2 regions of the Pseudomonas sp. LG1E9 genome follow, and region 1 is predicted to be linked to the other one. Evidence: predicted binding sites of a transcription regulator. Region 1 holds the regulator's gene; the other holds the start of a gene.
The links. Region 1 encodes FliA, which starts transcription of late flagellar genes. Its sites were predicted from a motif close to CTAAAGTTTNNNNNNNNNNNGCCGNTAA; they were not measured.

Region 1 (5,588 bases):
CCGAAGACATGGGCAAGCAGATCAGCCGGCAGATGTTTGCCTCGCCCAAGGCCCTCGCCGTGGCGGCGGGCATCATGGCGATCATGGGCATCGTGCCGGGCATGCCTCACGTCTCGTTCCTCAGCATGGCGGCCCTGGCCGGCGGCGCTGCGTACCTGTTCTGGAAGAAGCAGAACCAGGTCAAAGTGATTGCCCAACAGGAGATCGCCCGTCAGCAGGAACTGTTGCCATCCCCGGCCCGCGCCCAGGAAACCAAGGAGTTGGGCTGGGACGACGTGACCCCGATCGACATGATCGGCCTGGAAGTCGGCTACCGTCTGATTCCGCTGGTGGACCGCAACCAGGGCGGCCAATTGCTCGCGCGGATCAAGGGGGTGCGCAAGAAGTTGTCGCAGGACCTGGGCTTCCTGATGCCCACTGTGCACATCCGCGACAACCTCGACCTGGCCCCGAGCGCCTACCGCCTGACCCTGATGGGCGTGATCCTGGCCGAAGCCGAGATCTACCCGGACCGCGAGTTGGCGATCAACCCCGGCCAGGTGTTCGGCAGCCTCAACGGCATTACCGCCAAAGATCCGGCTTTTGGCCTGGAAGCGGTGTGGATCGAAATCAGCCAGCGCAGCCAGGCGCAATCCCTGGGCTACACGGTGGTCGACGCCAGCACCGTGGTTGCGACCCACCTCAACCAGATTCTGTACAAGCACTCCCACGAGCTGATCGGCCACGAGGAAGTCCAGCAATTGATGGGCTTGCTGGGCAAAGCCTCGCCGAAACTGGCAGAAGAGCTGGTGCCGGGTGTGCTGTCGCTGTCGCAATTGCTCAAGGTGCTGCAGGCGTTGCTGGCCGAACAGGTGCCGGTACGCGACATTCGCAGCATTGCCGAGGCCATCGCCAACAACGCCGCCAAGAGTCAAGATACTGCCGCGCTGGTGGCTGCGGTGCGTGTCGGATTGTCCCGCGCAATCGTGCAAAGCATTGTAGGGCTTGACTCCGAGCTGCCTGTGATCACCTTGGAACCAAGGTTGGAACAAATATTGCTCAATAGTATTCAGAAGGCAGGACAAGGCCAGGAAGAGGGCGTTCTGCTGGAGCCAAGCATGGCTGAAAAGCTGCAGCGCTCGTTGATCGACGCCGCGCAGCGCCAGGAAATGCAGGGCCAACCGGTGATTCTGCTGGTGGCAGGCCCGGTCCGCGCGATGTTGTCGCGTTTTGGACGCCTGGCAGTACCGAATTTGCACGTTTTGGCTTATCAGGAAATTCCTGACAACAAGCAAGTGACTATCGTCGCGACAGTAGGGCCCAACGGCTGAGGGTAGTGGGTTATGCAAGTGAAGCGTTTTTTCGCCGCCGATATGCGTCAGGCCATGAAACTGGTCCGTGATGAGCTGGGCGCCGACGCCGCGATTATCGGCAACCGTCGTATTGCCGGTGGTGTCGAGCTGACGGCTGCCCTGGATTACACCCCCTCGGCACTGGCGCCCCGTGTGCCGAACATGGAGCTCGAAGACGAGCTGCGCAAGACCGCCTCGCGCATCGTCTCGGCCCAGGCTGAACTGAGCATGCGTGGCGACAGCGATACCACCACCAATCGCCAGTTGTTCGCCGGCCTGCCGCTGACCGCTGCCGAGCCCCTGGTTGAGCCGACCTTCGTCGAGCCGCCGCGTCCTGCCGCGCCAGCCCCGGCCGCGGCTGTCGACCAGCGTGTGTTCGACTCGATGCGCTTTGAACTCAACGGCCTGCGCGAACTGCTCGAAGTGCAGCTCGGCTCACTGGCCTGGACGCAACTGCAAGGCAGCAAACCGCAACAGGCCAACCTGTGGCGCCGCCTGCAACGCATCGGCTTGTCCGGCCCGTTGTCCCGCGACCTGCTGGCCCTGACCACCGAAATCGAAGAACCACGCCAGGCCTGGCGCATGTTGCTGGCCCACTTGGCGCGGATGATCACTACCCCGGAAATCGAACCCCTGGAAGAGGGCGGTATCATTGCCATGGTCGGCCCTGCCGGCATGGGCAAGACCACCACCCTGGCCAAGCTGGCAGCGCGTTATGTGCTCAAGTACGGCGCGAACAACATCGCGCTGGTGAGCATGGACAGCTACCGCATCGGCGCCCAGGAGCAACTCAAGACGTTGGGCCGCATCCTCAATGTGCCGGTGACCCACGTCGACCCGGGCCAATCCCTGGCCAACGCCCTCGACCCGCTGCTGCGCAAGCGCGTGGTGCTGATCGACACCGCTGGCCTGCAAGCCAGCGACCCGGCGTTGCGCATGCAGCTGGAAAGCCTGGCCGGGCGTGGCATCAAGTCGAAAAATTACCTGGTGCTTGCAACCACCAGCCAGAAACAGGTTCTTACCGCTGCGTACCATAGCTACAAGCGCTGCGGCCTGGCCGGTTGCATCCTGACCAAACTGGATGAAACCGCCAGCCTGGGCGAAGTGTTGAGCCTGGCTATCAGCCATGAACTACCGGTTGCCTACCTGACCGACGGGCCGCGGATCCCGGATGATCTGCATCTGCCGCGCCGTCATCAGTTGGTCAGCCGCGCCGTCAGCGTGCAAATGCAAGAAGAGCCTAGCGAGGAAGCGATGGCCGATATGTTCGCCGACCTCTACCACAACCCGGCAAAACGGGTCGGTTGAAGTCAGGATGAACACCGTGAAATGTACCTACATCGATGGTCTGCAAGCGATTCACGCGGCCAAGCCATGTAGCCTGCGTCTAAGCAAGACAAGGTAAAGAAATAAAATGGGCAGCATGCATCCCGTACAGGTGATCGCGGTGACCGGCGGCAAAGGTGGCGTCGGGAAAACTAACGTGTCAGTGAATTTGTCCCTGGCCCTGGCAGAGCTTGGCCGTCGCGTCATGCTGCTGGACGCTGACCTGGGGTTGGCGAACGTCGACGTTCTGCTGGGACTGACGCCCAAACATACCCTTGCCGATGTGATCGAAGGGCGCTGCGAGCTGCGCGATGTGCTGCTGCAGGGCCCCGGTGGGATCCGCATCGTGCCGGCCGCCTCTGGCACCCAGAGCATGGTGCACCTGAGCCCGGCGCAACATGCCGGCCTGATCCAGGCATTCAGTGATATCGGCGACAACCTCGACGTGCTGGTGATCGACACCGCCGCCGGGATCGGCGAGTCCGTGGTCAGCTTCGTGCGCGCCGCGCAGGAAGTGTTGCTGGTGGTCTGCGATGAACCCACCTCGATCACCGACGCCTACGCCCTGATCAAACTGCTTAACCGTGACTACGGCATGAACCGCTTCCGCGTCCTGGCCAACATGGCCCAGAGCCCGCAGGAAGGGCGCAACCTGTTCGCCAAGTTGACCAAGGTCACGGATCGCTTTCTCGATGTCGCCTTACAATACGTCGGCGCAGTTCCCTACGACGAGTGTGTGCGCAAGGCTGTGCAAAAGCAGCGTGCGGTCTACGAAGCGTTCCCTCGTTCCAAATGCGCACTGGCGTTCAAGGCTATTGCCCAGAAGGTCGATACCTGGCCGTTGCCCGCCAACCCACGGGGGCATCTGGAGTTTTTCGTCGAGCGATTGGTACATCAGACGAGCGCAGGACCGGTGCTATGACAGCGAACGGCTACAACGCCTACAAGAAGTCTGCCCGTGACAGTCAGGGTGAGTTGATTGAGCGCTATGCGCCGCTGGTCAAGCGTATCGCCTATCACCTGTTGGCACGCCTGCCTGCCAGCGTGCAGGTCGAAGACCTGATCCAGGCCGGCATGATCGGCTTGCTCGAAGTGTCGACCAAATACGACGCCAGCAAAGGCGCGAGTTTCGAGACGTATGCGGGCATCCGCATCCGTGGCGCGATGCTCGATGAGGTGCGTAAAGGCGATTGGGCACCGCGTTCGGTGCACCGCAATACGCGCATGGTCAGTGACGCAATTCGTGCAATTGAAGCAAAAACCGGCCGCGACGCTAAAGATCACGAAGTTGCGGCCGAACTCCAATTGAGTCTCGACGATTACTACGGGATTTTGAACGATACCTTGGGCAGCCGCCTGTTCAGTTTCGACGACCTGTTGCAGGACGGCGAACACGAAGGGTTGCACGAGGACGGCGCGAGCGCGCACATGGAGCCGTCACGTGACCTGGAGGATGAACGCTTCCAGGGCGCATTGGCGGACGCCATTGCCAACTTGCCCGAGCGCGAGCGGTTAGTGTTGGCGCTGTACTACGACGAAGAGCTGAACCTCAAGGAAATCGGTGAGGTCCTGGGGGTCAGCGAATCGCGTGTCAGCCAGTTGCACAGCCAATGCGCAGCCCGCTTGCGGGGGCGTTTGGGAGAGTGGCGAGCGCGCTGACAGGCAGTGTGGGGAGCACTGCAAAGCGATACCGCGATGGTGATAGGCCGTCGCGGGTTCGATCCGTGGTGCCCCCGGCAGTCCTTTTTGTGTAATGCCTGTTGATTGAAATGGCGCGTCCAGGTGCTGGGCGCGTTTAAGACTGCTTGGAGGTCGAATTGGACAAGAACATGAAAATCCTCATCGTTGATGACTTCTCAACGATGCGGCGGATCATAAAAAACCTGTTGCGTGACCTTGGGTTCACAAACACGGTCGAGGCGGATGACGGCCTTACGGCGATTCCGATCCTCAACAGCGGGAGCATCGACTTTCTGGTAACGGACTGGAACATGCCGGGCATGACGGGCATCGACTTGTTGCGCCACGTGCGCGCCGACGAAAAATTGCGCAGTCTTCCCGTGTTGATGGTAACCGCCGAAGCCAAGCGTGAGCAGATCATCGAAGCCGCCCAAGCCGGGGTCAACGGTTACGTGGTCAAGCCATTCACTGCACAGGCCTTGAAAGAGAAGATCGAAAAGATCTTTGAACGCATCCACGGCTAATGCCATCGCGGGGGAGCTATGGAGCATAACGAATCGTCACAGGGAGACTTCGAGTCCACCCTGAAAAAGCATGCTCACCAGTTGGTCGACAGCCTTGAAAAAGGCCATTTCGGCGACGCGGTGCAGTTGATCCATGAGCTCAACCAGACCCGTGACCGCGGCCTGTACCAGGAAGTGGGCAAGCTCACACGCGAGCTGCACAGTGCGATCGTCAATTTTCAGATTGACCCGCACATGCCCCAGGCCGAAGAAATCTCGCAGATCACTGATGCCACCGAACGCCTGTCCTATGTGGTCAGGCTGACCGAGGCCGCGGCCAACCGCACCATGGACCTGGTGGAAAACGCCACGCCTCTGGTCAATGGCATGGCCACTGAAGCCCAGGCGCTTAGCGTTGACTGGGGCCGCTTCATGCGTCGTGAAGTGGGGGCTGAAGAGTTTCGTGAATTGGCCCGTCGGGTTGACGGTTTCCTGTCGCGCAGCGAACAGGAAAACCGCACGGTCGCCAGCAACCTCAATGACATCCTGCTGGCCCAGGATTACCAGGACCTCACTGGTCAGGTGATCAAGCGCGTGACCCAGTTGGTCACCGAAGTGGAAAGCAATCTGCTCAAATTGGTGCTCATGGCTGGCCAGGTAGACCGTTTTGCCGGCATCGAACATGACCGCGAAGCGATCCTCTCTGAAAAAGATCCACAAAAACATCTCGCCAAGGGTGAAGGTCCGC
Region 2 (5,588 bases), 1.2 Mb from region 1:
AGCCGCTTGCCAGGCCTTCACTACGCCGGCGCTGAGCTGACGGGAAGCGGAGTTGTCGCCGAGGATGCTGGAATCGATATGCAACAGTTTCATGATGGATCTCCGAGGTGGGATCGACTAGGGCGATCAGATGGTGGTGATGCTACGCATGAAACCAATACTCGATAAGCCGCCTGCAATGCGATAGTTTGTCCCACTGACAGGACAATAGGCGCGCCATGCAAGACCTCAACGATCTCTACTATTTTGCCAAAGTCGTCGAAGCCGGCGGTTTCGCTGCCGCTGGTCGGCTGCTGGGCATTCCCAAATCACGCTTGTCGAGGCGGATTGCCGAGCTGGAGGAACGCCTGGGCGCGCGCCTGCTGCAACGCACCACGCGCCAGCTGACCCTCACCGCCGTCGGCGAGCGCTACCTGCGCCACTGCCAGGCAATGCTGCTGGAAGCCGAGATGGCCGATGAGGCCGTGGCCAGCATGTCCAGCGAACCCCGTGGCCGGTTGCGGGTGACGTGCCCGGTGGGGTTGGCAAACAACATCATGCCGGATGTGGTCGCTGGATTTCTCGCAGCGCACCCTCAGGTTCAGCTGGAAATGACCCTGGTCAACCGCCGCGTCGATCTGGTGGCCGAAGGCATCGACGTCGCGCTGCGCGTGCGCGAGCTGGGCGATGAAGACCCGTTGCTCGTCACCAAACGCCTGCGCCCGGCCCAGACCGCTCTGGTTGCCAGCCCGAACTTCTTGCACGGCCGCCAGATCAGCAGCCTCGATGACCTCAAGCAGTTGCCGATACTCGGCGCGCTGGAGGCGGACCGCATGGTGCACCAACGTATTCTCGACCCCCAGGGCACGCCCCATGACCTGATCATGGAGGCGCGCCTGGGCGTTGATGACTTCAACGTGCGCAAGGCCAGCGCCATCATGGGCCTGGGCTTCACCGTGCTGCCGATGATGTATTGCGAGGAAGAATTGGCCAACGGCCAGTTGGTGCAGCTGCTGCCGGAATGGTCACTGCCGGGCGGCTGGTTACAGGCCGTGTACCCGCACCGGCGCGGCGTGCTGCCGGCCATTCGTGCCTGGATCGATTACCTGGAAGAAGGCTTTAAAAGCTGCGGAGACCGTCTGCTATGAAAATGACCGAAGCACAAGTCGCCACCTTCTGCCTGAGCCTGCCGGGTGCGCGGGAAGACTATAAATGGGGCGGTGTGCGGGTGTTCTCGATCGCCGGCAACAAGATGTTCGCCCTGCAAAACCTGCGCGGTGATTCGCTGGCGCTCAAGGTCGACAAGGAGCTGTTCCTGGGCCACGTCGACCGTCCCGGCATCCACCCGGCGCCGTATCTGGCGCGTGCGCAGTGGATCATCATGAACACACCCTACCCGCTGGGCGCCGAGGAACTGCGTGGCTTGTTGCAGCGTTCCCACCAATTGGTGGTGAGCAAATTGCCCAAGCGCACGCAGATCGGCTTGTTGCTAGAGGACGGACAGTAACGTGCCGCCGAGGAACAGCTGGTCCAGCCAGAACACCTGGTGCAGCAGAACAATCGCCCAGAACAGCACTTGGAAAGACACCTTGCGTGTCTTGTGCCGGAACACCTGCTGGGCAATCAACGCCCCCGGCCAACCGCCCGCCAGCTCCACGGCGTGGAGGATGTTTTCCGGGGTGCGCCAGCTGTCGGTCTGCGCTTTGCGTTTGTCACTCCAGTACAGGAAAAACGCGATCACGCTGACCACGCCATAGGCCGCCAGCGGGACCACGGTTTCGCCGCGTTGCCACACCAGCGCCGACCCCAACAGCGGCGCCGCGCACAAGAGCACAAAGAGCGCCGCCTTCAAGCGTGGGTGCTGGATGCTCATGCCTTGGCCGCCGCCCAGTCGATCCAACCGAACTGCCAGGTCGCCAGGATCAGCAGGCCAAAACCGATGCGGTACCAGGCAAACGCCGCGTAGCTATGGCTGGCGATGAACTTGAGCAGGCCCTTGACCGCGATCATCGCGAAAATAAACGAGGTGATAAACCCGATGGCAAACACCGGCAGGTCCGCCGGCTGGAACAGCTCGCGGTACTTGTAGCCCGAGTACAGCGCCGCGCCGACCATGGTCGGCATGGCCAGGAAAAACGAGAACTCGGTGGCCGTCTTGCGTGACAGGCCGAACAACAGGCCGCCGATGATGGTAGCGCCGGAGCGCGAGGTACCGGGGATCATGGCCAGGCACTGGGCAAAGCCGACCTTGAGGGCATCTTTCCAGGTGATGTCATCGACCGTTTCAGCATGCACGGTATGTTCGCGCCGCTCAGCCCACAACATGATCACGCCCCCCACCACCAAGGCGGAAGCCACCGTGATCGGGTTGAACAGGTAATGCTTGATCGCGTTCGCGAAAATCACCCCCAGCACCACGGCCGGTAGCACGGCGATGATCAGGTTCACGGTGAAACGCTGGGCATTGCGCTGAGTCGGCAAACCGACGACCACATCCAGGATCTTGCGGCGAAACTCCCAGACGACGGCCAGAATGGCACCCAACTGGATAATGATATTGAATGCTTCGAAGCGCTCACCACCGAAGCCAATCAAGTCGGCGACGATGATCTGGTGGCCGGTACTGGAGATCGGCAGAAACTCTGTAAGCCCCTCCACTACACCAAGAATCAATGCCTGAATGGCGGTCCAAAAATCCATGCTTCCCCCAAAGGTCATGCGCCATGGCATGCCTTACTAGTCTTTTTTAATGGTTCACTGACGACGCGCGCGCTGAAGGCCCAATGTTGATGATGGTCAACACCGGCCCGCAAAAATGCTGTGAAAATCAGGCAGTACTCAGGTTTTCCGATTACAGGCCGAAAGCCTATCAGACAAGGCGTAAAAGTCGATGCGACGCCCACAATTATAAAAAGCCCGGAGTGCCAGGACGATGAACAGTTTGCGCAATATGTCGATTAGCCGACGCCTCTGGCTGATCCTGATAGTCGCCGTGCTGATGCTGCTGACCTTGGGTTTACTGATGCTCAAGCAGATCCACGACGACCTTTACCAAGCCAAGCGCCAACAGACCCAACATGTAGTCCAGACCGCCAGTGGCATCCTGACGTTTTATCACGGCCTGGAAACCACCGGCGTCATGACCCGCGACGCGGCCCAGAAACAAGCCCTGAGCGCGGTGCGCGGGTTGCGTTACAACCACGACGACTATTTCTGGATCAACGACCTCACGCCCGTGATGATCATGCACCCGGCCAACCCCAAGCTCGATGGCCAGAACCTCTCGGCCATCCGCGATCCCGATGGGTTTGCAGTGTTCAACGAGTTCGTGAACCTGGCAAAAGCCAAGGGTGCCGGCATCGTCAACTATCGCTGGCCCAAGCCCGGCGCACAGGCGCCCGTGGCGAAGACTTCCTATATCCAGTTGTTCGAACCCTGGGGCTGGATTATCGGCTCCGGCGTGTATATAGACGACGTCCAGGCCGAGTTCACCGCCCAGGTCTGGAAAGCCTCAGTGGTCGGCCTGGTCATTGCGCTGGTGATGGGCCTGCTGGTGTCGCTGATTGCGCGCAGCATCGTGCGGCCGTTGCAGGCGGCGGTGCATGCCATGGGCAATATCGCCAGCGGCGAAAGCGACCTGACCCGCAGCCTCGACACCCACGGCCGTGACGAAGTCACCCAACTGTCCCAGCACTTCAACAGCTTCACCGCCAAGCTGCGCCAGGTGGTGAGCCAGTTGCAGGTGTGCGCCAACGCCTTGGGCCAGTCCTCTACCGAGCTGGGCAACAACGCCAGCCAGGCCCATGACCGCAGCCAGCAGCAGTCGCAACAGATGGAACTGGTGGCCACCGCCATCAACGAAGTCACCTACGGCGTGCAGGACGTGGCCAAGAACGCTGAACACGCCGCCAGCGAAATGCGCGACGCCCAGGCCCAAGCGCAACAAGGCCAGGTCAATATCGACGGTAGCCTGCAACAGATCGACCAGCTCTCCAGCACCATCAGCCAGGCCGTGGAAGTGATCCGCACGCTGTCCAGCGAAAGCACCCAGATCGGTGGCGTGCTGGAAGTGATCCGCTCCATCGCCGACCAGACCAACCTGCTGGCCCTGAACGCCGCCATCGAAGCCGCTCGCGCCGGGGAGCAAGGCCGGGGGTTTGCGGTGGTAGCCGACGAAGTCCGCCTGCTCGCCCAACGCACGCAGAAGTCCACCGCCGAAATCCAGGCGATGATCGAGCGCCTGCAAGGGCACTCGGAAGCGGCGGTCAAGGTGATCAGCGACAGCCACAGCGCTTCGCAACTGACTATCGAGCAAGCGGGCCAGGCCGGTGCCAGCCTGACCGCCATCGGCCAGGCCCTGCACAACCTCAACGGCCTGAACGCCTCAATCGCCAGTGCCACCCTGCAACAGGCCCATGTGGTGGAAGACATCAACCAGAACGTCACCCAGGCGGCGGGGTTGTCCCATAGCACGGCGTTGGCGGCGGAGCAGTCCAGCGTGGCCAGTGTGCATTTGCGCGGTTTGAGCGAGCAACTCGACGGCCTCCTGCGCCAGTTCAAGGTCTGACACTGCTCCAAAGGTGGGAGGAGGCCTGTCCCCTCCCACCTTTGCTCTCCTGTGTTTTGAAGATTGCTGGCCTGTGGTTACAATCACCGCCCTCTCCCACTCCCCCAAGGAATCGCCATGTCCGGGCTTGAACTGTTCGCCGCCGCCCTGGGGGTGATCGCTGTCTGGCTCACGGTCAAGCAAAACCCCTGGTGCTGGCCCATCGGCCTGGTGATGGTGTTGCTGTACACCTGGGTGTTCTACGACGTGAAACTCTATTCCGACATGCTGCTGCAAGTGGTCTACGCCGCGCTGCAAGTCTATGGCTGGTGGCAGTGGACCCGCGCCGGCGAGGTCAAGCAGGGCCGCCAGGTCACGAGCCTGGGCGTGCCGGCCATCATGACCAGCCTGGCGATCGGCGCGGTGGGCAGCCTGCTGCTCGGCGCCGCCATGGCCCACTGGACCGACGCCGCGCAACCCTGGCTCGACGCCGCCCTCACCGGCTTCAGCCTGGTGGCGCAAATGTGGATGGCGCAGAAACGCGTGCAATGCTGGCCGCTGTGGATTGCCGTGGATGTCATCTTCGTCGGGCTGTTCCTCTATAAAGGCCTGTACCTCACCGCCGGTCTCTATGCGCTATTCACCGTGATAGCTGTACAAGGCTGGCGCGAATGGCGCGCCGATCCGGCGTTGCGCACATGAAGGTCGTGGTGTTGGCGGGGCCCGAATCCAGCGGTAAGAGCTGGTTGGCTGCCGAGTTGAACAAACACTTCGGCGGGTTGATGGTCGGCGAATATGTACGCCATTTCATCGACCACCATCAGCGCGATACCACCCTGGCGGACATCCCGGCCATCGCCCACGGCCAACTGGCCTGGGAAGATGCCGCCCGCAAACAGCAACCCAACCTGCTGATTCTCGACACCCACCTGCTCACCAACACGCTGTGGAGCAAGACCCTGTTCGGCGACTACCCGGCGTGGCTCGACGATGAGCTGCTGGCCCGTCATTACGACCTGCACCTGCTGCTCTCGCCGGAAGATGTGGAGTGGACAGCCGATGG

Region 2: a site for FliA is predicted at 2,817-2,844, ahead of DNK50_RS17545 (methyl-accepting chemotaxis protein). Genes of this name have one in related genera too.

The regions. Positions count from the first base shown of each region.
Region 1 covers NZ_CP029983.1:5,071,243-5,076,830, reverse strand. Annotated here, with positions in the region: gene flhA (flagellar biosynthesis protein FlhA) at 1-1,310, shown strand, start outside; gene flhF (flagellar biosynthesis protein FlhF) at 1,323-2,639, shown strand; gene fleN (flagellar synthesis regulator FleN) at 2,746-3,579, shown strand; gene fliA (RNA polymerase sigma factor FliA) at 3,576-4,316, shown strand; gene DNK50_RS23150 (chemotaxis response regulator CheY) at 4,487-4,861, shown strand; gene DNK50_RS23145 (protein phosphatase CheZ) at 4,880-5,588, shown strand, end outside.
Region 2 covers NZ_CP029983.1:3,827,175-3,832,762, forward strand. Annotated here, with positions in the region: gene DNK50_RS17520 (FMN-dependent NADH-azoreductase) at 1-93, opposite strand, end outside; gene DNK50_RS17525 (LysR substrate-binding domain-containing protein) at 219-1,127, shown strand; gene DNK50_RS17530 (MmcQ/YjbR family DNA-binding protein) at 1,124-1,486, shown strand; gene DNK50_RS17535 (DUF1294 domain-containing protein) at 1,469-1,852, opposite strand; gene DNK50_RS17540 (undecaprenyl-diphosphate phosphatase) at 1,849-2,679, opposite strand; gene DNK50_RS17545 (methyl-accepting chemotaxis protein) at 2,912-4,546, shown strand; gene pnuC (nicotinamide riboside transporter PnuC) at 4,664-5,227, shown strand; gene DNK50_RS17555 (AAA family ATPase) at 5,224-5,588, shown strand, end outside.